DNA from 4 places in the Marinomonas maritima genome. Region 1 is predicted to be linked to each of the others. Evidence: predicted binding sites of a transcription regulator. Region 1 holds the regulator's gene; each other region holds the start of a gene.
The links. The regulator sigma-54, encoded in region 1, starts transcription at its own class of promoters, with help from an activator protein. The targets are predictions, from matches to a motif close to TGGCACNNNNNTTGCTNT.
Positions count from the first base shown of each region.

Region 2: the regulator sigma-54 is predicted to act here: its motif matches at 4,049-4,066, upstream of M3I01_RS05645 (ANTAR domain-containing response regulator).
Region 3: the regulator sigma-54 is predicted to act here: its motif matches at 1,789-1,806, upstream of M3I01_RS14090 (ammonium transporter).
Region 4: the regulator sigma-54 is predicted to act here: its motif matches at 5,386-5,403, upstream of glnL (nitrogen regulation protein NR(II)).

Region 1 is NZ_JAMZEG020000002.1:1,061,562-1,069,465, reverse strand. Features, by position in the region: gene M3I01_RS11100 (non-ribosomal peptide synthetase) at 1-538, shown strand, start outside; gene yjgA (ribosome biogenesis factor YjgA) at 1,020-1,556, opposite strand; gene mgtE (magnesium transporter) at 1,563-2,915, opposite strand; gene M3I01_RS11085 (HPr family phosphocarrier protein) at 2,929-3,198, opposite strand; gene ptsN (PTS IIA-like nitrogen regulatory protein PtsN) at 3,209-3,658, opposite strand; gene M3I01_RS11075 (RNA polymerase factor sigma-54) at 3,676-5,151, opposite strand; gene lptB (LPS export ABC transporter ATP-binding protein) at 5,227-5,952, opposite strand; gene lptA (lipopolysaccharide transport periplasmic protein LptA) at 5,953-6,462, opposite strand; gene lptC (LPS export ABC transporter periplasmic protein LptC) at 6,446-7,024, opposite strand; gene M3I01_RS11055 (calcium/sodium antiporter) at 7,024-7,904, opposite strand, start outside.
Region 2 is NZ_JAMZEG020000001.1:1,184,286-1,192,189, reverse strand. Features, by position in the region: gene M3I01_RS05660 (ABC transporter permease) at 1-390, opposite strand, end outside; gene M3I01_RS05655 (CmpA/NrtA family ABC transporter substrate-binding protein) at 454-1,758, opposite strand; gene M3I01_RS05650 (CmpA/NrtA family ABC transporter substrate-binding protein) at 2,218-3,408, opposite strand; gene M3I01_RS05645 (ANTAR domain-containing response regulator) at 3,395-4,009, opposite strand; gene M3I01_RS05640 (response regulator transcription factor) at 4,208-4,843, opposite strand; gene M3I01_RS05635 (HlyD family type I secretion periplasmic adaptor subunit) at 4,949-6,280, opposite strand; gene M3I01_RS05630 (type I secretion system permease/ATPase) at 6,283-7,904, opposite strand, start outside.
Region 3 is NZ_JAMZEG020000003.1:392,958-400,861, reverse strand. Features, by position in the region: gene M3I01_RS14095 (tRNA-uridine aminocarboxypropyltransferase) at 1-331, opposite strand, end outside; gene M3I01_RS14090 (ammonium transporter) at 466-1,677, opposite strand; gene M3I01_RS14085 (cold-shock protein) at 2,123-2,335, shown strand; gene M3I01_RS14080 (glutathione S-transferase) at 2,418-3,095, shown strand; gene M3I01_RS14075 (outer membrane protein assembly factor BamD) at 3,117-3,959, opposite strand; gene rluD (23S rRNA pseudouridine(1911/1915/1917) synthase RluD) at 4,121-5,104, shown strand; gene pgeF (peptidoglycan editing factor PgeF) at 5,163-5,909, shown strand; gene clpB (ATP-dependent chaperone ClpB) at 6,034-7,904, shown strand, end outside.
Region 4 is NZ_JAMZEG020000001.1:409,533-417,436, reverse strand. Features, by position in the region: gene typA (translational GTPase TypA) at 1-1,766, opposite strand, end outside; gene thiI (tRNA uracil 4-sulfurtransferase ThiI) at 2,016-3,467, opposite strand; gene glnA (glutamate--ammonia ligase) at 3,816-5,222, shown strand; gene glnL (nitrogen regulation protein NR(II)) at 5,545-6,630, shown strand; gene ntrC (nitrogen regulation protein NR(I)) at 6,627-7,904, shown strand, end outside.

The DNA.
Region 1 (7,904 bases):
TATTATTGGTTGGTCTTTTGGCGCATTTATCGCGTGGCAAATGACGCGCATGCTGGAAAAACTGGGGCAATCAGTGCCTTTAGTCATGATTGATCCGCCTACACTGAGCGGCGTTCAGAACTCAGGGCCAGTTTTGGATAATAAAGTGTTTATTGATGAAATCATTCAACAATACCCACGTTTGAAGGGAAAGCTTAACCCTAAAAGTTCGCCTGAAGAGGTGGCTAACACCCTCTATCCACTATCAAAACGACAATCTCAGCAGGAGGAGAGAAGTCAGGCGCAATGGTACATTGAGCGGGTCATAACGGCATGTCGAAAAAATGCGGCAGCGATTAGTGCGTTTCAGCCCCAAGGGAAGGTTGCCGCTAACACGTTACTTTGTATAGCAACCCAGCATATAGATGATGAAAGAGTTAAAGCCAGTTGGCAGCCATATCTTGGTCAAATCCAGTATCACGGCATTACTGCAGATCACTATTCTATTTTACAGGGGGAAGGGGCAAAACACATTATGCGGTTAATGACAGACAAATAAACGAGAACATGGGGGGTTATTGGTCTATTGGTAGACATCAAAGATGAAGATGATACGGTCGTTGAATTTTATCAACATCGCGACTTATCTTCCTCCAGAAAGAAGAGCACACCTCCACGCTTTGGATGCCAATCGACTCCATTCTGACATTCTTCAAAGCTCGAGAATGATCTATAAGGCAGCAGTCCATTCAGGGTTGCTGCCTTAATTATTTCTTATCAAAGGCCAACCTAAACAACACCCTCCCACCAGAAATGAAAGGCAGTGGGTCCATCGACAAAATCACTTAATGAGACAACGTAGGGTGACGATGTTCCCTGGCTTTCCGTCTTCTCTTTTTTTCTGGTGTTATAGGCGTGTAATAAAAAGGGTTAGAATAAAATTAGTTGCAGACGAAAAAGTCAGTATGAACTTCATACTGGCTTAACAATAATAGTCGACGCATTTTAGGAAGAGATATGTTACTTAATGCGGTTTCGCATTAGTCTTTTAAACCAAGACGCTTTTCCTCAACTTCGCGTAAAAGGCGGAAGAGCTTTTTACGATTAGACGTGTTGCTATCTTGTGATGCTTCTTTTTGGGAAAGTCGAATGAGCTGCCTAAGTAACTGAATCTCTTCCAGATTAGGGTTGTCATCTAAATATTGAGACAAGACTTCTTTACTGTTCTCGCCAATGAGCGCATCGCGTTTTATTTCTAGTTGATGAAATAGTTTGTTATAGGCTGCTGATGTTGTATCAAGTAAAGCGACACGTTGTGCTATCGTTTCGTGATCTTCTGTACGCATTACTCGGCCGATGTATTGTAAGTGCCTTCTTTTCGCTTCATTTTGCTTTATGCGTCCAGACTCTTCAATGGCATTTTTTAATGTGTCAGACATTTCAATTTTTTTAAGCTGATTTTTGCTCAGGCTTAATAGCTTTTTACCAACTTCCTGCAAGGCATCCATTTCGCGTTTGACTTGGGATTTGCTTTTAGGGAGTTCGTCGTCATTTTCAAGTTGATCAAAGTCTGTCATGGGAACCTATATTAGAAAAATGGTAGCGAGACCGAGGAAGGAAAGAAACCCAACCACATCGGTCACGGTGGTCAAAATAACACTGCCAGCAAGAGCCGGGTCAATTCCGAATCTTTTCAGCATAATTGGCAGAAGTGTACCAGTGGTAGCGGCAAATAGCAGGTTAATTATGGTTGCGCTCGCAATAATATAGGCAATTTTAATGTTGTCAAACCAAAGCGCGGTTAATGCAGCAATGACGGTCGCCCAAAGGATGCCATTAAGGAGTCCAACTATAATCTCCCTGTTCAAGAGCCATCGGGTGTTTGCGGAGCCTATTTGATTTAGTGCGATACCGCGTATGACAAGTGTTAATACCTGAGATCCGGCAATCCCCCCCATACTGGCGACAATCGGCATGAGTATGGCTAATGCCACGACTTGGTCTAATGTGTTCTGAAAGAGGCCTATGACGTATGAGGCAATAAACGCGGTGATGAGGTTGATCCCAAGCCAAACGGCGCGTCTTTTTGTCGTCTGCATAATGGGGGAGAAGGTGTCTTCATCATCATCAAGGCCTGCCATGCTCAGCATGGAGTGTTCTGCTTCATCTCGGATAACATCTACCACGTCATCGATGGTGATACGACCAAGCAGTTTCTTAGTCGTGCCATCAATGACAGGTGCAGACACAAGGTCCATTTTTTCAAAGAGCTGAGCGACTTCGCTGGCAGGTGTTTCGGCGTGAATAACGGTAAATTCAGTTTCCATGATGTCACGAACGGTGTCGTTGATGTCTGAAACTAAAAGCTTGGTAAGAGGAAGTGTTCCTAACAGTCGGTCTGAGCGGCTGACAACCAGTAAGCTGTCTGTCATGTCTGGTAGTTTTGAATGTCTGCGTAAATAACGAAAAACAATGTCGACAGTGATGTTCGGACGGATGGTGATTGTGTCCGTATTCATCAAACCACCGGCGGAATCTTCCGAATAGCTTAATAATGCTTCCACTCGCATTCTGTCTTGCGAGCTCATGGAAGCTAGAACTTCTGTTACGACTTTTTCTGGTAAGTGTTGTAATAAATCGGCTAAGTCATCACTTTCGAAATGTTCGGATACGGCGATAAGTCGCTCTGTATCCATATTCTTCATGAATTGAACGCCAATATCTTCGCTGAGGTATTGTAGAACCTCGCCTTCATTCTTTGCTTCGATTAGCTCCCAGAGCAATTTACGCTCTTTGGGGGGTGAGGACTCTAATAGTCTGGCAACGTCTTGCGCTGGCAATGCCCCATTAAGTAAATAACGGGTTTGCATTGTGGCGCCGGATTCAAGGGATTCGGTGACCGTTTTAAGGTGATTGAGAGTGGTTTTCTCTGACATTGACATTGTCGGGTTACTCGTCTTCACCAAAACGATTGTTAATTAATTCAACAACGGCTTTGATTGCCTCTTTTTCATCTTCTCCATTGGTTTTGATTCGAATGTTCGTTCCTTTTCCAGCGGCAAGCATCATCATTGCCATAATACTTTTGCCGTCTACATTACGACTGTCTTTTTCTATGGTGATATCACAAGAAAAGCGTGACGTTGTTTCCACTAATTTGCCAGCAGCGCGAGCATGCAAGCCAAGTTTATTTATGATGGTGATGGACTCTTCCTGCATGCTTTACTTCCTATATTAATGAGTCAAAAATATTAAATAGATCTTCGTTGGTTTGAGCGGTTCGTAGCTTGTCGAGCGCTTCAGGCGATTGAGCTAATTCTGCGATTTGGGCCAATGTTGCAAGATGTTGATCGCATTCATTAGGCGGAACGATTAAGGCGAATATAAGATCAACGGCTCTCTTATCAATCGAGTCAAAATCTATCGGAGCTTGTAATGACATCACGACAATGGCGGTATGGTTTGCAGACTCTAGGCGGCAATGAGGTATCGCTATGCCATTGCCTATGCCTGTACTTCCAAGCTTTTCTCGTCCTAATAGGGCGTCATAAACGGCCTCGTTATTGCAATGCAGCCGATTGGATGCAATGTCGGCGATACTTTCTAAAACTCGTTTTTTACTAACAATATCTTGCTTCGCCAAAACGAGCTCAGCTTTTAATAATGATTTCAAGGACATGATGAAATGGTTTCCGTTCAGATCAGTCGTTTTCGTTCATTGGAAGGAGGGATATTCATCGCCTCTCGATATTTGGCAACAGTTCGTCTAGCAACCTGTATGCCTTGGTCAGCCAAAACAGTGGCTAACTTGTTATCACTCAGTGGTTTTTTTGCTGGCTCATCAGCCACAAGTTTCTTAATCATAGCTCGTATTGCAGTAGAAGAACATTCTCCACCTGACGCTGTATTTACATGACTGGAGAAAAAGTACTTCAGTTCAAAAATACCTTTTGGTGTGTGCATGTATTTTTGTGTTGTTACTCTAGAAATGGTTGATTCATGCATGCCAACTTCTTCGGCAACATCATGAAGAACCATCGGTTTCATGGCTTCTTCACCTAATTCAAAGAAATCAATTTGTCGACTTACAATGCAGCTGGCCACTTTTAAGAGTGTTTCGTTGCGACTTTGTAAGCTTTTCATAAACCATTTGGCTTCCTGAAGAGACGTTTTAATGTAGCTTACATCTGCTGCAGTCGTGGCAGCCGTACTCGCCATGGCGGAATAGGTTTCGTTTATTTTGATAGGCGGGAGGGCATCATTATTTAGCTCAACTTGCCATATGCCATTGTGTTTTTTTACGGATACATCAGGAATGACATAATCTGTATCATCAGCATCGATCACTGAGCCCGGACGCGGGTTAAGTTGTTGTATTAAATTAACAACTTCTTTTAGGGCTTCGTCTTTTAGTTTTGTTTTTCGGCTTAATTGTGCAAAATCTCGATTGCCTAGTAATGGTAGATAATGGTCAATGAGATTGTATGTGCTTTTATAAAGAGGGTGATTTTGAAATGCCTCTAGTTGAACAAGCAAGCAGTCCCGCAAATCAATGGAGCAGACGCCAACTGGGTCAAAACGTTGCAGTCTATGCTGTACTGCGATGACTTCTTCCATGTCTAAATCTTCTAATTCAACACAAAGGGACTCCCAAATGTCTTGAGTTGAAATACTTAGATAGCCATCGGTTTGAACGCATTCGATAATAGCGTAAGCAATTTCAATGTCTCGGTCAGAAATATGGGTTAGATTTAATTGCCAGATTAGATGGTCTTGTATACTTTCTGCTGGGGCGTTGCGGCTTTCGAAGTCGCTTTCACCTTCATAGCTATTATGATCGCTCACGGCCGCAGAGTTTTGGTATGTGTCATCCCAGTTGCTGTCAATAGACAGTTCTTCAGGAATGCTTTCTGTCCACTCTGATTCAACACGCGCTTCTTCATTATTGCTATCAACGGTCGCCTCAGGGGCGCTTTTTGACTCAATACTTGCAGGTTGATCGTTTTGAACCTGTTCGTCGTCATCAAGCTCAAGAAGAGGGTTAGATTCAAGAAATTCATGAATTTCTTGCTTCAGGTCCAACGTGGAAAGCTGCAACAAGCGAATGGCTTGTTGTAGCTGTGGTGTCATGGTCAGCTGTTGGCCGAGTTTTAGTTGCAAAGACTGCTTCATAGAGCAACTCTTTTTATTTGAATGAATTGGAACGAGTTATGCATACTACTCCCTTTCTACAGCAATGATAAGGGGTTACAGACGGAAGTCGTCGCCTAGATAGACCTTTTTTACTTGTTCATTGTTGATGACGGTACTGGCATCGCCAGAAGCAATAATATAACCATTGCCAACAATGTAAGCCTTATCACAAATGTCTAGAGTCTCTCTAACATTGTGATCGGTAATTAGGACGCCGATTCCACTTTCTTGAAGGTGCTTAATGATGAGTTTGATGTCGCCGACAGAAATAGGGTCGACGCCTGCGAAAGGTTCATCCAGTAGGATAAACTTAGGGTTCATGGCCAGAGCCCTTGCTATTTCAACACGTCGCCTTTCTCCACCTGATAGCGCCATTCCTAAGTTTTCACGAATGTGGGTAATGTGAAACTCTTCTAATAAGTCTTCGAGTCTGTCTTTTCGTTGGCTTTTTGTTAGCTCTTTACGAGTTTCTAAAATAGCCGTGATGTTGTCTTCGACGGACATTTTTCGAAAAATAGAGGCTTCCTGAGGAAGGTAGCCAATACCTTTTTGGGCGCGAGTGTGCATGGCGTCCTGAGTGATGTCTACGCCATCGATAAATATGCCGCCAGCGTCATTTGCTACCATGCCAACTATCATATAAAAACAGGTGGTTTTGCCAGCCCCGTTTGGACCAAGTAGGCCAACGGCTTGACCTGATTCGACAGCAATAGAAACATCCTTCACTACTTGGCGTTTTTTGTAACTTTTTGCTAAATGTTTCGCTTCAAGTAGGGCCATTTATTTTTTTTCCTCAGGTACTTGTGGTTGTAATGTCATGGATACTCGTCCTGAATCTTTTTTCTCTGCACTGAATGTTCCATCGTTAATCATATAAAGAATGTAATCGGCAGTTATAGAGTTTTTCATTCGGCTTAAGTAGCCGTTACCAGTGATTTCTAGCTTGGACTCAATGGTTGAATAATGAATTTCATTGCCTTTGCTAATGACAATGTTGCCGCTCCAGTCAATTTGTTGACTAAACTTGGCTGGTTGTCCTGTCGCTTCTAAGTTGCTAAATTTTCGAGTTTTCGCGTCTGTTGAAACTTTAAGGTACTGCGCTTGGATTTCAATAGAGCCTTGTTTGACGAAAACATTGCCTTTGTAGATGGCTTCACCAGAGTTTTGGTCAAATGAAGCTTCGTCGGCTTGAATTTCTAATGGCTGCTTTGTGTCATCAGGGAGTGCATACGCATATTGGCAAATACTGGTTGAGATGAACAATATACTGAAGTTAATGAATTGTTTCATATTTTCCTCGTACAGATCCCGTCATAAAGACTTCTTCTGAATTTATATAAGTTGTGATCGTGTTAGCAGAAGTTTCCCCTTGTACGGAGATAAGTGTCGCGTTTCCTTGGCTCGTTAAAGATTGATCTTTATCTAAGTAATGTACGCTGTCTGCAGTAAGCTTTATGTCTTCTGACTGAAGATATTTTTTAGTTGCTCTAGCGTTGTTTGTTAATAGAATATCATTACTTCCGTCATCAATAACCCCCTTATCTGCTTTTGCACTCCAGCTGCCTGATATTGAGTGGCGTTCGACGCTGGGAAACTCTAGTAATGTTTTAGATTTTGTTATGTAGTGAAGTGTTTGTTGTGCATTAAGTGTCTCAATCAGCACGCCATTGATATCGAATTCTTTCACTTTAACTTGGGTGATAAAATAGTCTGGAGAGCTGCTTAGTGAATTCGCCTCAACAAGGTTTTGCTTCGGAGTCGCTCCATACCAGAATAAAGAGGCTACCAGCACTAGTGCAGACCCAATAAAAAGCAAACTATTAAAACGGACAATTTTTTTAAGCATCTGCATTACAACGAGCCGCTTGTGCTAATTACTAGCAAGTAAATGCCATAAGAAGCGATAAGCGGCAATCCTAACCATCTAGGGATTTTGTTGTTTTTTGTCTTCTGGAACAAATAAATAGCAATAGCAAGGGTAACCGTTAAGCCAAGAACCCAAGGGTAATCCCTACTGATAATGCTTTCATCGATCATTCCCGGAGCGATAAGGGCAGGCAAAGGCAGTACTGTGGCAAGGTTGAATATGTTTGAACCTAAAATGTTACCTATTGCAATATCATGATGACCTTTTCGAACACTGCTGACGGACGCTGCCAACTCTGGCAGGCTGGTGCCGATAGCAACAATAGTTAAGCCAATGACTAATTCACTAACGCCAAGAGCGGTTGCAATACCTACGGCTCCCCAAACGAGCAGCTTAGAACTGCCAATTAATATCGCCAACCCGATTAAAGCAATGATGAGAGATTTACCAACGGACGCGCCGTCATCCTCTGGTAGGCCTTCTTTTAATTCACTTTGTAAGTCTTTACTGCCGCGAAGCAGAATGGTCAAAATAATGATAAAGGCAGCGATTAATATGATGCCATCCCATACGCCAAGGTTTTGATCAAAAAGTAGAAAGCCGGTGAGTAGTGTAATAACAAGAACAAGAGGCACTTCTTTAGATGAAAGCCCGGGAGCTATTGGAATCGCTGAAAATAATAAGGTAATACCAAAGACGAGAGCAATGTTGGCGATGTTTGAGCCAAGTACGTTACCAACGGCTATTTCTGGCGCGTTATCAAGAGCAGCAATGGCAGAAACCACCATTTCTGGTGCGGATGTGCCAAAGGCCACTAATGTAATCCCAATGATCATTGGATTTACATTCATTTTCTCTGCGACTA
Region 2 (7,904 bases), on a different contig from region 1:
AATAAAACTGGCTAAACCAAAACCGGCTAACACGGTATATAAGCTGGTGAATATTTGGTCAAAAAACGTTGGCTTGCCCGTGTAATCTATTAATCTGCCTTCATAGCTAGGATCTTTGGCTTGTCGAGCATCAATACGCTTTTCTTGACGCTCATAGAACTTGTCTTCTTTTATCCGCTCATTTTGATGTTCAGTGACCAGACTGTTCCACTGTTCGTATACAACAGTCGGTCCAGGAAACGTCCCTAAAGAAGTATGAACTCGGCTCGCACCGACTTGCCATAGCAAAACAAATACTAAAATCCCAAAGAGAGGAAGCAATACACTTTTTAACGAAACGCTTGCGACCCTTTCTTTTAATGACGCCATGGATACGCTGGGTATATTCATAAATCTTTTCTCACTCAATTTGACAAATAAGGCGGCCTATTGACCGCCTTGATATCACTTAAATTAAATTTGGTCGTCACCTTTCAAGCCAATTTTAAAGCTTTTCAGGTAATCATTAGGATGCTTGCCGTCGTAGGTAACACCATCAATAAACTCGCTTTGAGGTGCTTTAAAGCCATCTTCTTTATCAAAATCAGGAAACTCAGACGCCACCATCAAACCCTCTTCAATTAATGCTTTAGCCGCTTGAGCATAAACATCTGGACGATAAACCTCTTTCGCCGTTTTCATAAACCACTCGTCAGACTTAGGCTCAGCTATCTGCCCCCAACGACGCATTTGCGTTAAGTACCAGATCGCATCACTGTAATAAGGGTAAGTTGCGTTATGACGGAAGAAGACGTTGAAGTCAGGCACGTCGCGCTTATCATCTTTTTCATATTCAAAAGTTCCTGTCATACTGTTGGCGATAACATCGTAATCAGCACCGACATAGTCACTACGAGACAAGATTTCGACCGCTTCAGGGCGGTTAGCGTTGTTATTTTCATCTAGCCATTTCGCTGCTCGAATCATGGCTTTTACAACACGAATGTGTGTATTTGGATTTTCTTCTGCCCAATTACTGCTCACACCGAATACTTTTTCTGGATTATTTTTCCAAATTTCGTAATCGGTAATCACTGGAACACCAATACCTTTAAATACCGCTTGCTGATTCCAAGGTTCGCCTACACAGTAGCCATGGATCGTTCCGGCTTCCATTGTTGCTGGCATTTGTGGCGGCGGCGTCACAGAAAGCAAAGCATCCGCATTGATCTGACCACTCGTGTCACCTTTCGCTGGTGCATAGTAACCAGGGTGAATACCACCAGCGGCTAACCAATAACGTAACTCATAATTATGGGTAGAGACGGGGAAAACCATCCCCATTTTGAAAGGCTTGCCTTCGGCTTTATAACCATCAACAACCGGTTTTAAAGCACTCGCACTGATCGGATGAACAGGTTTTCCATCGGCATCATGTGGAATGTTCTTTTTCATTTCAGCCCAAACATCATTGGAAACCGTAATGCCGTTACCGTTTAAGTCCATGCTGAACGCGGTCACAATATGCGCTTTAGTGCCGTAGCCAATCGTTGCGCCAAGAGGCTGTCCCGCCAACATGTGTGCACCATCAAGCTGCCCGTCAATAACTCTATCCAGCAACACTTTCCAGTTAGCTTGAGCCTCTAGCGTGACGTACAAACCTTCTTCTTCGAAGTAGCCCTTTTCATAGGCAATTGCTAACGGTGCCATATCTGTCAACTTGATAAAGCCAAATTTCAGCTCTTCTTTTTCTGGGTAACCAAGCTCAGCCTGAGCCATACCGGAAAAAAACACAGTACCAACCAATAGAGACAGTCCTGCTTTTTTAGTGGTAGATGCGACTGTCGACAAAGATAAAGCCGCTTTAAAAGATCTCATAGTCATAGCCATGCTCCGCGTTAGAAAAGTAATAAAAACAAAAAAGGCGCATGTGAATCACAAAAAATGTGTTCACAGGCGCCTTTGCCATTCATAAATAGTTCTACATTGAACTATCTGTAATGTGGGTGACAATCAAGCATCGTTGCTTATTTCACCAAAATGTAAGTTTGGAAAACATACAGTAAGTTCTATATGTTTAACCTGATTTCTAAATATAAAGCATATGGCGTGCCAATAAAAATAAGATACTGATTTTATTAGTTTTTATTAAAATTCTTCGCGTTTATAAGCTCGAATAACATGAACCACCGTCGCTAACGCCCTATTTGCATGCGCAACGCACTATTAAAAGACACCCTATTCAGAAAATCCTTTTAAGATACCCTCTGGGTGTAAACGAATTTTCCTGCACGCAACCGCACCTAACCACTCTGACTCTTCTTGAGTAGATAAACGCCACGAATCATCCCGTTCAACCTCAAGCCCTAACGCTTGGTAATAAAGGTCTTGTCGATACACTTGTTCTGCCACATTATTAAGTGAAGTCACTTGAGTTAATTGCTGCCAACGATACATCTGCGCCATAATCCACAAAGCATAACTGGGTAAAGGCTTATTGGTTTCGTGACCTGAAAAACGCTGATACGCTTCCATCGGCCAATCAAACTGCCCTTTCGGCTTAATTGAACCAAACCCATAAATCAATTGCTCCATGGTGCAATTCAGATAATCTGGATGGCTTAATATATTCAAGAGCTCGGATCTGTTTTCGGGCTCATCCACCCAAGTACAGGCTTTTTCTAACGCTCGAATCATCGCAAGATGAATCTGTGGGTTTTTCTCGGCCCAGACAGAATTCACACCAAATACCTTTTCCGGCGTACTCCCCCAAATTTCATAGCCTGTCACCAGCATATGACCGGCGCCTTGCGCTACCGCAAGACTGTTCCAAGGCTCGCCAACACAATAGCCATCTATTTCACCCTTTTTTAGGCTATCCACCATTTTTACCGGTGGGACAACAATAATCTGAACATCTTTGTCTGAATCAATTCCCGCACAACTAAGCCAGTCTCTCAATTGATAATTATGAGAAGAGTAAGGGTAAACCATCGCAAAACGCAGTGGCTCGGATTGCGGCTCACGACTGTTTATGTACCTTTTTAATGCAACACCGGAACGAATCTCAGAAGGTGAATTAGCGTATTGCTGAAGCTGTTCATACAAATTATTGCTAATCGTAATGCCATTGCCATTATGACTAACGGTAAAACTGGTTTGCATGGCGGTTTTAATCGTACCAATACCTAAACTGGCCGCAATTGGCATAGACGCCAACATGTGTGCACCGTCCAGTAAATTGAATGCAACTTTATCTCTAATACTGGCCCAAGAGGCCTCTTTAGAAAGAACAACCTCAACCCCTTCCTGAATGAAGAAGCCTTTTTCATGAGCAATAACAAAAGGGGCGCAATCAATTAATGGGATAAAACCCACCCGGACAGGCTCGCTATTAAGAATAATGTTCATTGGCTTATTTAGGTTCACTTTGAACCTCCATTAATTCCATTACTGATATGATATTTCGGGCAACGTCGGTCATACGCTGGCTGCGATCCATCGCCAGCTTTCTAAGGGCTTGATAAGCAGCAGGTTCATCACATTTTTGATGCTTCATAATCAAGCCTTTCGCTTTGTCTATCAATTTTCTATCTTCAAGCTGGCTTTTTACCGACTCCAATTCAGAACGCAGCGCATGAAATTCACGAAACCTGGCTATCGCAACTTGCAGTATGGCTTTGACGCTGCCGCTTTTGACACCGTCTACGACATACGCACTAACACCCGCCCTAATAGCCGCTGCAACATGATGAGAGTCATCTTCTTCAGCAAACATCACGATGGGACGAGGATTATTTTGAGTGAGTCGCGACATATTTTCCAACACATCTCGATCAGGGGATTCGATATCAATAATGACCATATCAGGTTGAGATTCGGTTACTGCCTCGGTCAGATTTTTAGTATTATCAAGACGTCTAATAACGCGATAGCCGCTATCAATCATCGCCTGCTCAACAATAGCCGCTCTGGCGGGCTCATTATCAACAAGCATCACTGTTAACTCTTTTATTGGGGGCGCAGACATAGTGCACTCTCTTAAAAACGTAAAAATACATTTAAAGGTGCTGCAAAATATGCGCCATTTCGATACACAAGAATTAAAGACAAATAGAAAGTAAAAGCCCCGTTAGAGGAGCTCTATAGTGAATACAACGGTGAAGGAAAAAGAATAAGAGGAATAACGAGCGAAAGCAGTGCAGAGCACAGCTCAATAAGAACTAAATTAAAGCACAGAGTAATAACTCTGCGCCAACAATGCTAAAGCTAGTCGGTCTTTTGTATTGGTTTTTTTAAAAATTGACGTTAAATGTGCTTTTACCGTACGCTCGGTAATGTCCATTTCAAGAGCAATTTTTTTGTTCGACCATCCTTTCGCTATACATTGAGCCACGCTCAACTCACGCTCAGATAAGTCTTCCAATTCACTTTCATTAACCTGTGCCGTGGTTGCAGATTGCTGAATCAGCTGCTGAATAAATATTTTCCCACCCCAAATCTCACCAGAGTCAACGACAGACAACACCAGGTCCAATTGCTCTTTACCAATATAAGGTGCACATTGCCCACTCACACCAACAGAGAAAAGCCTTAACGCCGCTGCTTGGCTAGTCTGATTGGGAAATACAATAACTTTCAGATTTGGAAAGGCTGACCGCAATGCAACCACATCCTCAACCTGCTTCGAAAACGATTTGTCTTGTAAAAAAATAAAGCAATATTTGAATTCTAACGACGCCGTTTGAAGCGTTTCATACACATCACCTAACACTTCGACACGAACCAATGATGCATCAGCACTAATCACTTGATTCCAATGCTTCCATACGGCGTTATCTGTATTCCAACACAAAATTTTCAAAATAAATCTCGTCTTATCAAGTGCAATTTGGATATTCTAACCAGTAAAAAAAGCTAGAGTGTTAACATTTGTTACTTGTTAGCATTCCTACAGTATTTTTTGTAATTATCGCTCACGAAGCGCATTTTGCTGGGCTTTTAAGATAGGTTTTAGCAAGTAATCTAATAAGGTCTTTTTACCCGTAATAATATCTACCGTCGCTTGCATACCTGGAATAACAGGCAATGGGGCCTGCTTTGTCCCTAGATAGTTTTTATCGGTTCTAACCCTGACTAAAAAGAAGCTGTTTCCTTCTTCATCAAGAATAGTGTCCGCACTGATATTTTCCACCGTGCTATGCAAACCACCAAAAATAGCAAAATCATAAGCGGAAAGTTTCACCACAGCATTAAGGCCAGGCTGAATAAAACCAATATTTTCAGGGCGAACTTTCGCTTCAATCAACAAAGAGTCTTCAATGGGTACAATTTCCATCAAATTCATACCAGGCTTTATGACCCCACCGACCGTGTTCAATTGAATTTGTTTTACAATGCCTTTCACAGCCGATCGAACTTGTGTTCTGGAAACCTTGTCTTCAAGTGAAACACTGGCTTCTTTAAGCTGATCTAACTTACTTTTGACACTGGTTAAGTCTTCCTGAGCCTCCGCGCGAAACTGTGCATCGCTTTCTGCTAAATTACTTTGCGCTTCTTTCAAGGCGGAACGAGCACGAGGAATCGCCAATTGAGTCGCCTCTAAATCCCCTTGTAACTGGTTCACTTGACGCTCAAGCTGCAATAGCTCAACTCTAGAAACAGCACCTTGTTCAAATGCAGGACGTGTTAAATCTAACTCTTCTTTTGAAAATACATAACTCTGCTTCAGATTGTCTAGCTTTGCTTGCTGCTCAACAATCTCTTGTTTCCTTTGCTCAATTTGCTGCTGAAAACTCGCTTGGTTGGTGCGCAAAGATTCCAATCGATTATTGTATAAATCTAACTCTCGATTCACGACCAGAGGATATTGTTTCTTGATATCTGCATCAAACTCAGGTTCTATCCTATAAGACTCCGCCTGCAAACGAGTAGCACGGACTTGCAAATTCACAAACTCTGCTTGTTGCTCTCGCAATGATGACAACGCTTCCGTATTCTCAATCGTCATTAGAACTTGTCCGCTGTCAACCACCTGACCAACTTTGACATTTATTTCTTTTAGAATACCGCCTTCAAGGTTTTGTATCTGCTGCACCTGACTGGTGGGAATAACTTTACCATCACCAACCGTTACCTCATCCAGAGCTGTGTAATTAGCCCACACCAAAGCAGCAGCAACAAAAATGAAAATAACCCACAAAATGATCCTTCCACCCCGAGGGGTTTTTAGCATTAACGCCGCATTTCGATCCGTTAAATATTCTAAATCGTCTTGTGATATTGGGGATTTTTTACTCATAATTAACTGACCTTCAACTTACCTTGACGAAGTGCTTCATGTACTTGCGCTTTTGGACCATCAGCGATCAAGCGACCATTATCCATTACAATAATACGATCCACCATATCCAGCATAGAAGCCTTATGAGTAATAAGTATAAGAGTCTTGTCTTTAACCCCTTCTATCAAACGACGCTTCATTCTCGATTCAGTCGTATTGTCCATTGAGGCTGTCGGCTCGTCCAAAATTAGAATAGGTGGGTTAAATAATAACGCCCTTGCAATAGCAATGCTTTGGCGCTGACCACCAGAAAGTAACGCGCCACGTTCACCAACAAGACTATCTAGCCCATTGGGTTTTCGATTAGCAAACTCGGAGACGCCAGAAAGATCTGCTGCTCGAATAATGGCCTCGTCTTCCATGTAAGGAACGCCCATTACTATGTTGTCTTTGATAGAACCATAAAATAAATTTACATCTTGTGAAACAGAACCAACGTTTCGACGTAAATCTGTAGGGTTAACTTGTCGCAAGTCCACACCATCAATTCTTATCGCACCGCTGTCCGGTGTATAAAGCCCTGTCATCAATTTACCAAGCGTCGATTTACCTGAACCGATACGTCCGATAATGGCTACTTTTTCGCCCTGCTTAATATTAATATTAATGGCACTCACCGCAGCTTGCTCTTGGTCAGGATAAGCAAAGTTAACCGCCTCAAACTGAAATTCGCCTTTAAACAAAGGCCTATGAACAAATTTAACGTTATCTGGTTTTTCTACCGGCGAGGCCATGATTTCATTAAGCGAAGTAAAAGCCGATTTAGCTTGGTTATAGCGCGTCGCTAAACTGGCGACCTGTCCCATTGGACCGAGCGCTCGACCCGTTAACATGACGGCAGCAACCAAGGCCCCCATACTCATGTTACCTTCAGATATCTGATAGACACCAACAATGACAATGATCACAGTCGTTAACTGCTGGGCCACCATCGCAAAAGAAGAAGAGGACTGAGATAGTTGACGAGTTTTCACCCCCCAATCTGCAATGTTTCCAACCGCATTTTCCCATTGTTTTTGAAACACACCTTCCGCGTTATTAAGCTTAACGCTTTCTGCGTTATAAAGACTTTCAATCAAGACGGCATTTTTCTGCGACGCTGTTTTTTGACCTTCTTCTATCGAGCGACGTAACGGTATTTGAATAATGACGCTGTATAAAACGATCAATGCTATCGTCACAATGGGAATATAGCCAACTGGGCCGCCTATAAGCCATATCACACCGATGATTAAAAACATAAAAGGAATATCAACTAAGGTCGTGATTGAAGCAGACGTTATAAAGTCACGAATACTTTCAAATTCTTGAAGGTTTTTAGCAAACGCGCCAACAGATTTTGGCCGTGACGCCATAGTAATATTACTAACTTTGGCAAAAATGGTAGCCGATATTAATATGTCGGATTTTTTCCCCGCGATATCGATAAAATAGGCACGTAGTGTTCGTAATAAGAAATCAAATAAATAGACAACCGCCGCACCGATAGCCAACACCCAAAGTGTATCAAATGCATTATTGGGTACAACTCGGTCATACACGTTCATCACAAAAAGTGGACTCGCTACGGCAAAAATATTGA
Region 3 (7,904 bases), on a different contig from region 1:
AAACGGACTTTATGTCTGCTATCTCATAATGTTTGAATCGTTTCAGGTAGGGGGATTGGTTGTAAATTTTTCGAGCTTGTTGCCAGGTACCATCAATGATTATTATGTTTTTTACCGTTATTCCGCTGTCGTGATGGTATTTGAGTTCTTCATTTTCACACAGATAGATGAGTAGAGTATCTTCTGGTGATAAATTCAAAATAGTTTTGCTCGGCATGACTCTAGACCACTCAATGATGTCACATTCATTTTTCAGTATTTCTTTGACTAGCTTTCCGGTTCCAGTTATTTTTTTGAATTCTTCACTGTGTGTTAGCAGCCAAATTTGCATTTAATAAATTCTCTTTGGAAAAGTGTATTTTACTTAACTTTAGTGGATGGTGAAAATAGAAAAGCCTAAGTTTGATCTAATGAAAAGTGGTTAGAACAAACTTAGGCTTTTAGTTCGTAGTGAGCTAGAGTATTTTACTCTTTACCAATAGAACCAATTTTATGGATGGATAAGTCTGCGCCATTGAATTCATCCTCTTCGCTTAAGCGTAATCCACTGACGACTTTAACCATGCCGTAAACAATAAATCCAGATAATGTGGCAACTATAATACCACCTAGGCTCCCTATAAGCTGAGACATAAAGCTCACGCCGCCTAAACCTCCAAGTGCCTCTGATCCGAAAATTCCTGCTGCAACGCCTCCCCATGCACCACAAACGCCATGCAACGGCCAGACACCAAGAACATCATCAGTGTGTTTGAATTTTTGCTGAATATGGGTGAATAAAAATGTGAAAATGGCGCCAGCAAATGCGCCAGTCGCCAATGCGCCAATGGGGTGCATAATGTCTGATCCCGCGCATATTGCAACAAGCCCGGCCAATGGGCCATTATGAATAAACCCCGGATCATTTTTGCCAAATATCATGGCAGCAATAATGCCTCCAACCATGGCCATTAGAGAGTTCACGGCGACCAAGCCGCTAATGCCATCTAGCGTTTGTGCTGACATGACGTTAAAGCCAAACCAGCCTATACAAAGGATCCAAGCCCCTAATGCAAGAAAAGGAATGTTTGATGGTGCAAAGGCGACTAATTTACCATGCCTAAAACGGCCATTACGAGTGCCGAGCAAAATAATAGCAGCAAGAGCAACCCAGCCTCCAAAAGCGTGAACGACAACTGATCCTGCAAAGTCATGAAAAGGAGCACCATATTGTTCTTCTAACCAGCCTTGAACTCCATAATTTCCATTCCATACGATACCTTCAAAAAATGGATAGGCGATACCTACAATAGCGGCGGCGGATATTAACATAGGGTAAAATTTTGCTCGTTCAGCAACACCGCCTGAGATAATCGCTGGTATTGCGGCGGCAAATGTCATCAAAAAGAAGAACTTTACAAGTGCGTAGCCATTCTCCTGAGACAGGGTGGCTGCACTTTCGAAGAAGTTAACACCATAGGCAATTTGATAGCCGACAAAGAAATAGACAAGTGCCGATACTGCAAAATCTGTCATGATTTTGACGAGCGCATTGACCTGATTTTTATGACGTACTGTACCGACTTCTAAAAAAGCAAATCCGGCATGCATGGCAAATACCATGATCGCGCCAAGTAGTATGAAAAGAGTATTTGAACTAGAAACGAGCATTTCTACTGCACTGTTTGTGGCTGTCACGGATGGCTCCTAATGTTTTTATTGCACCGTAATGGATTTTCTCACTTTCCGGTGCTCTTTTATGGGGCTTTATGGGCTTTTTATTCTGTCAATCTGAAATCGTTCTGGAATTAAGCAATAATTATTCCAGTTGTGCATTTTTTTGGTGCTTTCTTTTTTATCTTTTGGAAAATGCACTGTTTTGGATTTTTGGTGGTTTGATTTCCGTAGGTGCGCTTTGAGTTTTGAATTTGCACTATGGTTGTTACGTATTAACTATTACTTTTTTTAACAATACTTGGTTTCTATTTTATTTTTTACGACATATTATCGAAGTGTTAGCGTATTTATTTAGTTCGAATTTTCTATATTATGTTTAACGGTTAGATCGTTGCTGAAAGTCTAATTATTTTTAGCGTAGTTAAAAGATTGCTTATTTAAGGGCAACATAAAAAATGAGGTTGTTATGTCAGGTCAGTTAGTATCAGGTATTGTTAAGTGGTTTAATGATGAAAAAGGGTTTGGATTTATTGAACGTGAAGGTGGGGCGGATGTTTTTGTTCATTTCCGTTCTATAAACGGTGATGGTCGTCGTACTCTACAAGAAGGTCAAAAAGTGACTTTTGAAGTCACTGATGGGCAAAAAGGTCCTCAGGCTGAGAATGTAACTATTGTATAGTTAAACCTTTGATTATTTTCAAAAAGCCATGCTTTATACAGCATGGCTTTTTTATGCTTATAATTTGTAATATGTACGCTAAATGTCGGAGGTTATTGTGTTGCCAGTGCTGTATTCGTTTAGGCGTTGCCCTTATGCCATAAGAGCTAGATACGTTATTGCTCTTCTCGGTGTGCCTGTGTATTTAAGGGAGGTTGTCTTAAAGTCAAAGCCTGTTGCCTTATTATCCTTAGGCGGTCGGTCAAGTGTGCCTCAGCTTATAGATGTCGATGGCGCTAGATACCCAGAAAGCTTGGATATTATTTTTTGGGCGCTTTCGAAGGCAGATAGTTACATTTCTTTGGATACTCTATGGCCCTTTCAAATTATTAAACAAAATAAAGTGAAAGCATGGATAAAATATAATGATCGCTTCTTTAAGTATTGGTTGGATCGTTATAAATACGCAGATCGATACCCTGAATTTAGTGAAGGTTATTACCGTCGTAAAGGAGAGGTCTTTTTACAGCGTTTAGATAAACGTTTAAAGGAAAGTGCATTTATATTTGGTGAGAGTGTTAGTGTGGCAGATATTGCGGTGTTCCCATTTGTGCGACAATTTGCTGCTGTTGATCAAGCATGGTTTGAATTATCTGAATATCACAACGTAAAAGTGTGGTTGGCTAAGTTTTTGAATTCTGAAAGGTTTAAATCTGTTGTGATGGTTAAAAATACAGCTTGGGAAGCAGGTCAAGAGGAAATCCTCTTCCCTGCTCGCTAAGCGGTTCGTGGTTACTGGATATTAATCGATTAGCCCAAAGGTAACCCAATATAAAAAGCTTGGGTCAGCGTCGTTTGGAAGTTCAAGGGCAATGAAGTTACCTTCACTGTCAATATGCGAAGAATTGGGGAAGCTTTGCTTCAACACGGCAAGATTTATTTGCGCTAGATCTGTCTGTTCTAGATCATTATAAGATTGGACTGAAATCGCCAGAGCTTCTTCGACAGACCGAGTGCTTGGGTAATGCTGAATGACTTCTTGGCTGCGACGTAAAGCAGAAAGAGGTGCTTTTCTTTTTAGATAATAGTGAGCCACTTGCAATTCATGGCGTGACACCATTTCACGTAAATAATACATCCGTGCTTTTGCATCAGGAGCAAAGGTGCTGTTCGGGTAGCGAGAGGTAAAGTCTGCAAGTTCATTAAATGCCTTTGCCAGTTCTTTTGAGTCTCTTTCGCTTGGGTCTAAGTTTAGATAGCGAGACATTAAGCTCTCGGCACCTTTGTAAGTAGAAAGTGCACGCATGTAATAGGCGTAATCGACGGAGTCATGTTCCGGGTGATTTTTGATGAACCTATCGGCGGTCGCGTGGGCGGCTATGAAGTCACTGGCTTCAATTTGGGCATAAATTAAATCCAGTTCTGCACGAGCACTGAACTCACCAAATGGGTAGCGAGAGTCTAAATCTTTTAGGTGTTTTATGGCGGTGGAAGGAAGGTTTTCTTCCAGTGCTTGCTGAGCTTTATCGTAATAAGTACGTTCAGGCAGGTCTGGTTCTTGTACTTGTTTGCTGGAGCAAGCAACAATGAATAAAGAAAAACTAACTATTCCAGAGAATCGGAGCAACGAGTGATGAAATCCCATGTATAATCAAAACCTTGATATGGTAGTAGATTAGCCTAAATCGGCATTTTGTAGCGTTATATTGCGAAAGATGATGAAGTGCAAGGCGCTACACGTTTTTTTCACTTTCAGACTCAATGATAAAATCAATGAACTGAAAACAACAGACTTAAGTACATTGTATGGCAGAGCGCATAGTAAAAGAAGCCCAAGTTCCTTTCGATTTGGGTGGTAATCGGTTTGATCAGATCGCGACGGAATTGTTTAACGACTATTCACGTTCACGTATCCAAAGCTGGATTAAAGAAGGTGCCTTGAAAGTAGATGGTCAAATCATTAAACCAAAAGAAAAGTTGTTTGGTGGTGAGATGGTTACACTTGATATTGTTATCGAGGCTCAAGAGGACCATGAAGCGCAGGAAATGGCGCTCGATATCGTTTATGAAGACAGTTCAATTATGATTGTGAACAAGCCCGCGGGTTTGGTTGTGCATCCGGCTGTTGGTAATCGTGACGGCACTTTAATGAACGCGATTCTTCACCATGCTCCTGAAACTGCACATATACCGCGTGCAGGCATCGTACATCGGCTTGATAAAGAGACTACCGGTTTAATGGTTGTTGCGAAAACGTTAGTAGCGCAGACTGATTTAGTTTCCCAGCTACAAGAGCGCAGTATGGGACGTGAATATGAGGCTATATCCATCGGTGTCATGACGGGTGGGGGCGCGGTGAATGAGCCCATTGGCCGCCATCCTCATAATCGTCAGAAACAAGCGGTGGAGCCTTTACATGGTAAAGATGCTGTCACGCATTATAGACTTGTTGAGCGCTTTAAGAATCATACGCATATTCGCTTGAAGCTCGAAACAGGACGTACCCATCAGATTCGTGTTCACATGGCGTTTATTCAGTATCCATTGATTGGAGACCCTCAGTATGGTGGTCGTCTGAAGATGCCAAAAGCTTGTACGCCGGAATTGCAGAGACAATTGCGTAGTTTTCGTCGACAGGCATTGCATGCTAAAAGGTTGGAGCTCTCTCATCCCGTTACTGGTGAATGGATGGAGTGGGAAGTCGATTTGCCTGATGATATGAAGCGATTATTGGAAGCGCTTAAAGCCGATACGCTAGAATCTGATAGCAGCGACTCAGAATATTTCTAAAAATAAGGCAGCTTCGGCTGCCTTTATTACTTACTACTGGTTTTGTTTGGAGAGACTGATGTCTTCTCATAAATCTTCTTTTATTCAGCCTAATTGGCCCGCTCCCTCTTCTGTTTGTGCTTATGTTTCTACTCGTATTGGCGGGGTCAGTTGTACACCGTTTGATGGACTGAACCTAGGCGTTCACGTACAGGACAATCCTGAAGCAGTCATTCAAAATCGACATTTGTTTGCGTCCTTTATCAACATGCCTGATTCGGTTGTTTGGCTAAATCAAGTGCATGGCACAGACGTTGTGAAATTGCCTTGCGACTTTTTACCTAAAAGCGCCGATGCGGCTTTTTCTGATGCTTTAAATCAAGTTTGTGCAGTATTAACAGCGGATTGCCTCCCCGTGTTTTTTTGTAATCAATCGGGCACACAGGTAGCGGTTGCTCATGCTGGTTGGCGTGGCCTATGCGCTGGTGTTTTAGAGTCGACACTGGCGCAATTTGATAATAAAAGTAGTGTCATGGCGTGGTTGGGGCCTGCGATTGGAGCGACAGCCTTTGAGGTTGGTGGCGAAGTGAGACAGGCCTTTATGACATTGTATCCTGAGGCGGAAGAGGCTTTTAAAGCGACGCAAGCGTCGGATAAATGGTTGGGCGACCTTTATTTGTTAGCGAGACAGCGCTTGCATGCCGCTGGCGTTACCCAAGTTTATGGTGGTGATCATTGTACTTTTTCAGACAAGGCGAATTTTTATTCGTACAGACGTGATGGTAAAACGGGGCGAATGGCCTCTGTTATTTGGATAGATAGCTAAATAATCCTCTGTTTTATTGATGGGTGTCAAAAAAATGACACTGAAGATCTTGAAAAGTCATTTTTGAGAACTATTAAGTTCTTAATCGTAATATTCCATCTTATTTTTCAAAGGATGTCAGATCATGCGTATAGATCGTTTAACCAGTAAATTGCAGTTGGCGCTTTCCGATGCTCAGTCCGTTGCCTTGGGGCAGGATCATTCTTATATCGAGTCGCTTCATTTGATGATTGCCTTGCTGGATCAGCAAGGGGGAAGTACTCGCCCTATTTTACAGCAAGCGGGCATTCCCGTTGCTAAATTTCGTGAAAGTTTAAATGAGTTGCTGTCTCGTCTTCCTAAGGTTCAGGATCATGATGGGAATGTTCAGATGTCACCTGAGCTAGGTCGGCTAATGAATTTAGCGGACAAAGAAGCACAAAAGAGAAAAGATCAGTTTATCTCTTCTGAATTGGTATTGATGGCGATGTTTGATGGCAAAGATGATCTTGCCAAAAGCCTAAAAGCAAGTGGTGTCACGAAGGCGGACATTGCCACTGTCATTGACAGCATTCGCGGTGGTGATTCTATTAATGATCCTGATGCAGAAGAAAACCGTCAAGCTTTAGATAAATATACGGTAGACCTTACCGCAAGGGCGGCAGAGGGCAAGCTTGACCCAGTGATCGGACGAGATGATGAAATTCGCCGTACGATACAAGTTTTGCAGCGTCGCCGTAAGAATAACCCCGTTTTAATTGGTGAACCTGGAGTAGGTAAGACCGCGATTGTTGAAGGCTTAGCGCAGCGCATTATAAATGGTGAAGTACCTGAAGGTCTAAAAAACAAACGTGTGTTGTCGCTTGATATGGCGGCGTTAATTGCCGGCGCTAAGTACCGCGGAGAATTTGAAGAGCGCTTAAAAGCTTTACTTAATGAATTGTCCAAACAAGAAGGGCAGATCATTTTATTTATAGATGAAATTCATACCATGGTAGGAGCGGGTAAGTCAGAAGGCTCGATGGACGCCGGCAATATGCTCAAACCTGCTTTGGCACGGGGGGAACTCCATTGTGTCGGTGCAACGACGTTGAATGAATATCGTCAATATATTGAGAAAGACGCCGCGTTGGAGCGACGCTTCCAAAAAATGCTAGTGGAAGAGCCGAGTGTATTGGATACCATCGCTATTTTGCGAGGCTTGAAGGAGCGTTACGAAGTACACCACGGCGTTGATATTACAGACTCTGCGATCATTGCGGCGGCTAAGCTTTCCCAGCGCTACATTACCGACCGTCAATTACCAGATAAAGCCATTGATTTGATTGATGAAGCCGGTAGTCGCATCCGGATGGAAATGGATTCTAAGCCCGAGGATATGGATCGTTTGGAGCGCCGCTTAATCCAGTTGAAAATTGAAAGAGAGGCACTTAAGAAGGAAAAAGACAAAGCTTCTAAGCTGAGACTGGCGGAGTTGGATAGTGAAATTGATGGTTTGCAGAAACAATTTTCTGATTTAGAAGAGATCTGGAACGCTGAGAAAGCTGCGGTTCAGGGGGCGCAAAAGCTGAAAGAAGAATTAGAAGCGGTTCGTCATGAGATGGAAGAGGCTCGCCGTAGTGGTAATTTAGCGAAAATGTCCGAGCTTCAGTATGGCGTGATTCCAATGCTTGAGACTGAAATCGAAAAGGCCAGTCAAGCAGAGGAAAATACAGAGACGCGGTTACTGAAAAGACGCGTGACGGAAGAAGAGATTGCGACTGTTGTTTCTCGATGGACGGGTATTCCGGTTGATAAAATGCTTGAGGGAGAGCGAGATAAGTTGTTGCGTATGGAAGGTGCATTGCATGAATCTGTGATGGGGCAAAATGAAGCGGTCTCAGCGGTGTCTAATGCGGTTAGGCGTTCTCGATCAGGTTTAGCAGATCCTAACCGTCCTAACGGGTCTTTCCTCTTCCTGGGGCCGACAGGGGTGGGTAAAACGGAGCTTTGTAAGTCGTTAGCGAAATTCTTGTT
Region 4 (7,904 bases), on a different contig from region 1:
CGAATACTTTCTGGCGTTACTTCTACCAATTCATCGTCTTCGATGAACTCAAGCGCTTGCTCTAGCGTTTGGCGAATAGGTGGCGTCAACGTCAATGCTTCATCTGTACCAGATGCACGTACGTTAGTCAGCTGCTTACCTTTAACAGGGTTAACTGCCAAATCGTTATCACGTGAGTGAATACCGATAATTTGACCTTCGTAAACTTCAACCGCGTGCCCTAGGAACATACGTCCACGGCTCTGTAAGTTAAACAAAGAGTAAGCGGCCGTTTTACCTGTCAGCATGCTAACCAATACGCCGTTTTTACGACTTTGAACTTCGCCATCTTTCACTGGACCGTAATGATCGAAAACACTGGTCAAAATACCAGAGCCAGACGTCAATGTTAGGAACAATCCACGGAAACCGATCAAACCACGTGATGGCATCATGAATTCAAGACGTGTACGGCCTTTGCCATCTGGTTCCATGTTTGTTAACTCGCCTTTACGCAAGCCAATTTCTTCCATGATAGAACCTTGATGTTGATCTTCAACATCGATTACTACCATTTCAAATGGTTCGGATTTAACACCGTCAATTTCTTTGATAACTACTTCTGGGCGAGATACACCCATTTCGAAACCTTCACGACGCATACTTTCAATCAATACAGACAAGTGAAGCTCACCACGACCAGATACGATGAATTTATCTGGTGTTTCACCTTGCTTAACACGTAATGCAACGTTGTGGATAAGCTCTCGATCTAGACGGTCTGAGATATTACGAGTCGTTATGTATTTACCTTCTTTACCAGCGAACGGAGAATCGTTCACCATGAAAGTCATGCTTACTGTTGGCTCATCAACGGATAAAGGTGGAAGCGCTTCAACACAAGTAGGATCACACAACGTATCAGAGATGCTTAGACCATCAATACCATTGATACAAACGATATCGCCAGCAGACGCTTTATCAGTATCAACACGTGCCAGACCATGATAGCCCTTCACGTTTAGTACTTTACCTTTGCGCTCTTTACCGTCAGCAGATTTAACTACAACTTGCTGGTTAGGAGACAAACTACCGCGTGTGATACGACCTACACCGATAACACCAACATAGCTGTCATAATCCAATGCAGAAATTTGCATTTGGAAGGTGCCTTCTGGATCTACATCTGGCACAGGCACGCTATCAACAATCATTTGATAAAGCGGTGTCATATCATCTGCCAAATTATCTGGATCAGTACCAGCCTGACCATTGATTGCAGAAGCATAAATAACAGGGAAGTCTAATTGTTCTTCCGTTGCACCAAGGTTATCAAAAAGATCAAATACTTGATCCATAACCCAATCAGGACGAGCACCAGGACGGTCGACTTTGTTGATAACAACAATCGGACGCAAACCTTGCTCAAATGCTTTAGAGGTTACAAAACGTGTTTGCGGCATTGGACCGTCAACTGCATCAACCAATAGGCATACGCAATCAACCATAGAAAGCACACGTTCTACTTCACCACCGAAGTCAGCGTGTCCAGGTGTGTCTACGATATTGATACGGTAATCCTTCCACATAATTGACGTGTTTTTCGCCAATATAGTGATACCACGTTCTTTTTCTTGATCGTTAGAATCCATGATTCGTTCAGAACCCTCATCTTTACGATCCAACGTGCCGGATTGGCTCAATAGTTTATCAACTAAGGTAGTTTTACCATGGTCAACGTGCGCAATGATGGCAATATTGCGTAACTTACTAATATCATTAGACATTTATAGTTCTCTGTATTTGGTGTGAGCAAAAAGACAAACCGCCGCTTGATACGGGCGGGTATGCTCTTCAAGCGTCTCGGATCTTGGTGCGGGATAAAATTCGCGCAATTGTACCCTTATATTGAAAAATATCCCATTAAAGTGGAGAAAAAAGTCCATATAAATACTTCAATAGGGGAACAATGCACATTCAGTTCAGAACGGTAACATCCAATTACTACAATAGTGCTACCGCTTAACAATGCTTAATTAGGGCAAATAAACACCAACATTCTCATACCCCTTACCCAACAGATAAGAAGCATGCATACGACTCATGACCCCTTTCCCACAATAAAGCAGATGGGTTGTACCAGAATCTAGTTCTGACCAGTTAGAGTCTAATGCAAAGAAAGGAATAACCTTAACAGGCCGGCCACTGACTTTTAATGGTCGGTTAATCGCTTCATCTGGATGACGGATATCAATAATGACTTCATCGCCCACAGGCATACGAACTACCGGCACTTCACCTTGATACTGTTTAGCAACATCATCCATTACATTTTGAATAGACATCGTCTGCGCATTGGCAATCGCTTGCTCTAAGACGTCAAAATCAAAGTTAGATTCTTGTTGTTCAACACGATACATTTTGGCTCGAATGGTCGGCTTAACCGAAATCACACCACAAAACTCTGGCATACTGGCGGCGAACGGCGCGGTGCCTATTTCGATTGCCTTGTCGATGATTTCTTGTTTATTCGTGGTAATTAAAGGCCTAAGTACTAATTCTTCCGTGACTTGATCAATTACCTTTAGATTAATCAAGGTTTGACTCGATACCTGAGCCACACTTTCGCCTGTTACTAAGGCTTTTGCACCAACCTGCTCCATCAGTTGAGAGGCAGCACGCAACATCATACGCTTTAGGATAACGCCCATTTCAGCGTTATCAACTTTCGTCAAAATCTCACCAACAACCGCCTCAAAAGGTACTGTGATGAATTTTACATTTAATGCCGAACCATATTTCTCCCAAATAAAATGAGAAACCTGCTTCACACCTATCTCGTGAGCATCACCACCTAAGTTGAAAAAGCAAAAATGCGTTTTTAGCCCGCGACTCATGGTTAAAAAAGAACTGACTGTTGAATCATAGCCGCCAGACATCAAAGATAAAACGGGATCTTGCGAACCAAGTGGGTAACCACCCAAGCCTTTTACACGTTGCTCGATCATCCACACCCGATTATCACGAATATCGATAGGAACCAGTACCTCAGGATTTTTTAAACGTACAGCCAAAGCACCACATCGTGCTTTAAGGCAGCCGCCAATATGCCGCTCTGCATCTACCGAAGTAAAGTCATGGTGCCCTACGCGTTTGACTCGCACTGCAAATACGGCGTCTTTTATTGTCTCACCATACGACACTATCGCTTGCTCAACGATGCCATCAAGATCGATAAAGGGAAACTCACGAACAAATTGAAAATGCGCAATACCCGCGACATTAGACAAGGCCTCAGTAAAGCCCTCTCGTAGCTCATCTTTATCAGAAAAGACCTCTATAAAATCCCAATTTCCAGACACAGTAACATCGGCATCATATTTTTTTAGCACCAACCTTATATTATGTCGAAGCTGTTTAATAAAAGACTTTCTGACTGGATTGCTTTTAATGGTGATTTCTGCAAAGAACTTAACAATAAATTTCATGGCGGGTGTAATTTATACCAAATATAAGAAAGGGCGCGTAGTATAAAGAAAAGCGTATCGATACGAAAACGCTAAATTCGCACCAATATAGATCAAATACACCTAATAACGACCCAAAATAGTGCAGACATGATTTTTTAAAAGCATATTCAGACTATTAGCAACTGCAATTTAAAATGAAAAGCCTCTATCTTATTGTTATATAAAACATTATAAGGCCGCACGAAATTCTGGCACAAGTTATGCTTACTTTATACTTGATAAATAACTCGATAAATGACGCTTTATATTAAAGCACTCTTAAAAAACGAAAAGTAATTTCGCTTTCACTACGACTGGAGAACAACTATGTCAAACAAGACCCTTGCCTTGATTGCTGAGCATGACGCGAAGTGGGTTGACCTTCGCTTTACCGATTTTAAAGGTAAAGAACAACACGTATCAATTCCAGCTATTACGGTAGACGAAGAGTTTTTTGAAAACGGTCAGATGTTTGATGGTTCTTCCATTACTGGCTGGAAAGGTATCAACGAATCAGACATGATCATGATGCCTCAGGACGACACCGTTATTATCGATCCTTTCACTGAAGAGCCGACTGTTATTGTTCGCTGTAACATCATTGAACCTTCTACTATGCAAGGCTACGATCGTGATCCACGCTCTGTTGCCATTCGCGCTGAAGAGTTTCTAAAGTCTACCGGCCTTGGCGATACTGCATTCTTCGGTCCTGAGCCTGAATTCTTCATCTTTGATGATGTTCGCTGGAAAACAGACATGTCTGGTTGTTCAGTAGAAATTAACTCTGAAGAAGCGGCTTGGTCTTCTAATAAGAAGATTCAAGGCGGCAACATGGGCCACCGTCCTTTCGTAAAAGGCGGCTATTTCCCAGTACCACCTGTTGATTCTCATCATGACCTACGCGCTGCAATGTGTGGCGCAATGGAAACAATGGGCTTGGTTATCGAAGTTCATCACCATGAAGTAGCGACTGCTGGCCAAAACGAAATCGGTGTTAAATTTAACACACTCGTTAAAAAGGCAGATGAAGTTCAAATCCTTAAGTACTGCGTACATAACGTAGCTCATGCTTATGGCAAAACGGCGACATTTATGCCGAAACCAATCGTTGGCGACAACGGTTCTGGCATGCACGTTCACCAGTCATTTTGGAGAAATGGTGAAAACCAATTCGCTGGCGATCAATACGCTGGCCTATCTGAAATGGCGCTTTACTACATTGGCGGTATTATCAAGCACGCTAAAGCATTGAATGCGTTCACTAACGCTTCAACTAACTCTTACAAGCGTCTTGTTCCACATTTCGAAGCGCCTGTAATGCTTGCTTACTCAGCTCGTAACCGCTCTGCTTCTATCCGTATCCCATACGTTGCAAGCCCTAAAGGCAAACGTATTGAAGCTCGTTTCCCTGATCCAACCGCTAACCCATACCTAGCATTCTCTGCAATGTTGATGGCAGGTATAGATGGTATCAAAAACAAGATTCACCCAGGCGATGCAGCAGACAAAGATTTGTATGATTTACCGGCTGAAGAAGCATTGGCTATTCCTCAGGTTGCTGGCAGCCTAGAAGAAGCGCTTAAATGTCTAGACGAAGATCGCGGATTCTTGACTCAAGGCGGCGTGTTCTCTGATGACATGATCAATGCTTACATCAAGCTAAAAACAGCTGAAGCACAACGCGTTGCCACAACAACTCACCCTCTTGAGTTTGAGCTGTACTACAGCCTATAAACTATTAGGTCGTTAAAATACCTAAAAAGCCTCGACGCAGATCGGGGCTTTTTTTGCACAAAATAAGCATCACGGCCACACCAGCATGCACTATAATTGTGCATTTAGATTTTTCATTGATACAAAAGCCTTAATATATAAGCTATTTCGAATCGCCCAATGTTGGTTCGCTTTTTGCAACTACCATTATAGGAAACAATAAGAGGCCTTCGCACGAGGTCAGAAGTGACGTAAAGACGCATTTATTTTTAACAGCGTATTTATAAGTACACACTTCGTGCAAAGAGTTCATAAAGCAGGAGTCAATAGTGAGGCACTGTCTGTGTATAGCTTATTAATCGACCACTTATCCACCGCTGTTGTTCAATTGAATGACAAGCTCGAGATCGAATACTTAAATCCGGCCGCTGAAATGCTGCTCGCAGTAAGTCGTCGTCGAATTTATGGCCACGACCTTGGAGCCGCTTTTCGTGAAAACGAAGACAGCATCCACGCCCTCCAAGCCGCTATAGAGTCCGGCCACCCATTCACTAAGCGGGAAGCTGAAATCGAGTGCAGCAATAACAAAAAACTTTTTTGTGATTACACAGTTACCCCGATAATGGGCACATCAAATGACACAGAAAGCCTAATTATAGAACTGTATCCACGAGACAGAATGAAGCGCATCTCACAAGAAGATGAGTTAATAGCGAACCATGAAACCAGCAAAGAGCTGGTACGAGGTCTTGCCCACGAAATCAAAAATCCTTTAGGTGGAATCCGTGGTGCTGCGCAGCTTATTAGTCGGGCCTTTACCGATGAAGCGCTAAATGATTACACACAAGTCATTATTGAAGAATCTGATCGTTTACGCGATCTTGTTGATAGGCTATTAGGCCCCAGACAACTTCCTAAAAACAAACCTCTAAATGTACACAAAGTAATCGAACGAGTCAGGCAGTTGATTTCCGTTGAAACCGACAATCAAATCCAGCTCATTAGAGACTATGATCCTAGTATTCCAGATTTGATTGGTGATGAGTCACAATTAATACAGGCATTACTCAATATCACCAGAAACGCTATGCAAGCCCTAATGGAAGACGAAAACAATCATAGTAAAACCATTCATATAGTGACTCGTGCTTTACGTCAATTCACCATAGGTTCAAAACGTCACCGCTTAGTTTGCAAAATCAGCATCATTGACAATGGTCCTGGCATTCCTGAAGCCATATTAAAAACACTATTTTATCCAATGGTAAGCGCTAGAGCGGATGGAACCGGTTTAGGCCTTTCTATCGCCCAATCCGTTATTCACCAACACCACGGAATAGTGGAGTGCAACAGTTACCCTAAAGAAACCGAATTTAATATATTGATTCCCATTGATATGGCAGTCCAACACCAGGAGAAACACTCATGACACCAGAAGAAACCGTATGGATTGTTGACGACGACCGCTCAATTCGCTGGGTATTGGAAAAGACATTAGAGCAAGAGGGAATTCAATGCCGTCTGTTTGAATCTGCTGAAAACCTAGTAAACATGTTAGATAAAGAGCAGCCAAGTGCCATCATCAGTGACATTCGCATGCCTGGAATGGATGGCTTAGCACTGCTCGAAAAACTACAAAAAGATCACCCCTATTTGCCTGTCATCATTATGACGGCGCATTCAGACCTTGAAAGTGCCGTGGCATCTTATCAAGGAGGCGCGTTTGAATATCTACCAAAACCGTTTGATGTTGAAGAAGCCGTTAGCCTTGTAAAACGCGCCATACTGCATCATAGAAATGCACGACCCAGCACAGATTTTATGGAAGAAGAAGTCGAGCCAGAAGTAGACAAAGAAATCATCGGTGAAGCCCCTGCCATGCAGGAAGTTTTTCGCGCCATTGGCCGACTCGCTAACTCAAACATCACTGTGCTAATTAATGGAGAATCCGGAACTGGTAAGGAGTTAGTCGCAAAGGCATTACATACTCATAGCCCTCGCACTGCTAACCCTTTCATCGCCCTTAATATGGCTGCCATTCCACACGATTTAATTGAATCAGAACTATTTGGCCATGAGAAAGGCGCATTCACCGGTGCGAATACTCAGCGCCGCGGCCGTTTCGAACAAGCCAACGGTGGCACCTTATTTTTAGATGAAATTGGTGACATGCCAGCCGAAACACAAACTCGCTTACTGCGAGTTCTTGCAGACGGCGAGTTCTATCGAGTAGGCGGCCATATCGCGGTGAAAGTCGATGTTCGTATCATTGCTGCCACACATCAAAATTTAGAAAATTTGGTGCAAAAAGGAACATTCCGTGAAGATTTATTTCATCGTCTAAACGTCATCCGCATTCATTTGCCTAAGTTATCAGAGCGCCGTGAAGACATTCCAAAATTAGCACGCCACTTCTTGAGTCGTGCCGCAGATGAGCTTTCTGTTGAACCTAAGCTGCTGACCAAAGAAACCGAAAATTATCTTACTCAACTGGAATGGCCCGGTAACGTTCGTCAGCTAGAAAATACTTGTCGCTGGCTAATCGTTATGGCGTCAGGACGTGAAGTATTAGTTGAAGATTTACCACCAGAATTACTCGCAGCCGCACCTTATGAACAGCCATTCGCATCATGGGAGGAAGCCCTTAGAAATTGGGTCGACAGCACACTAGCAACAGGACAAAAAGGCATTCTCGATCAAGCT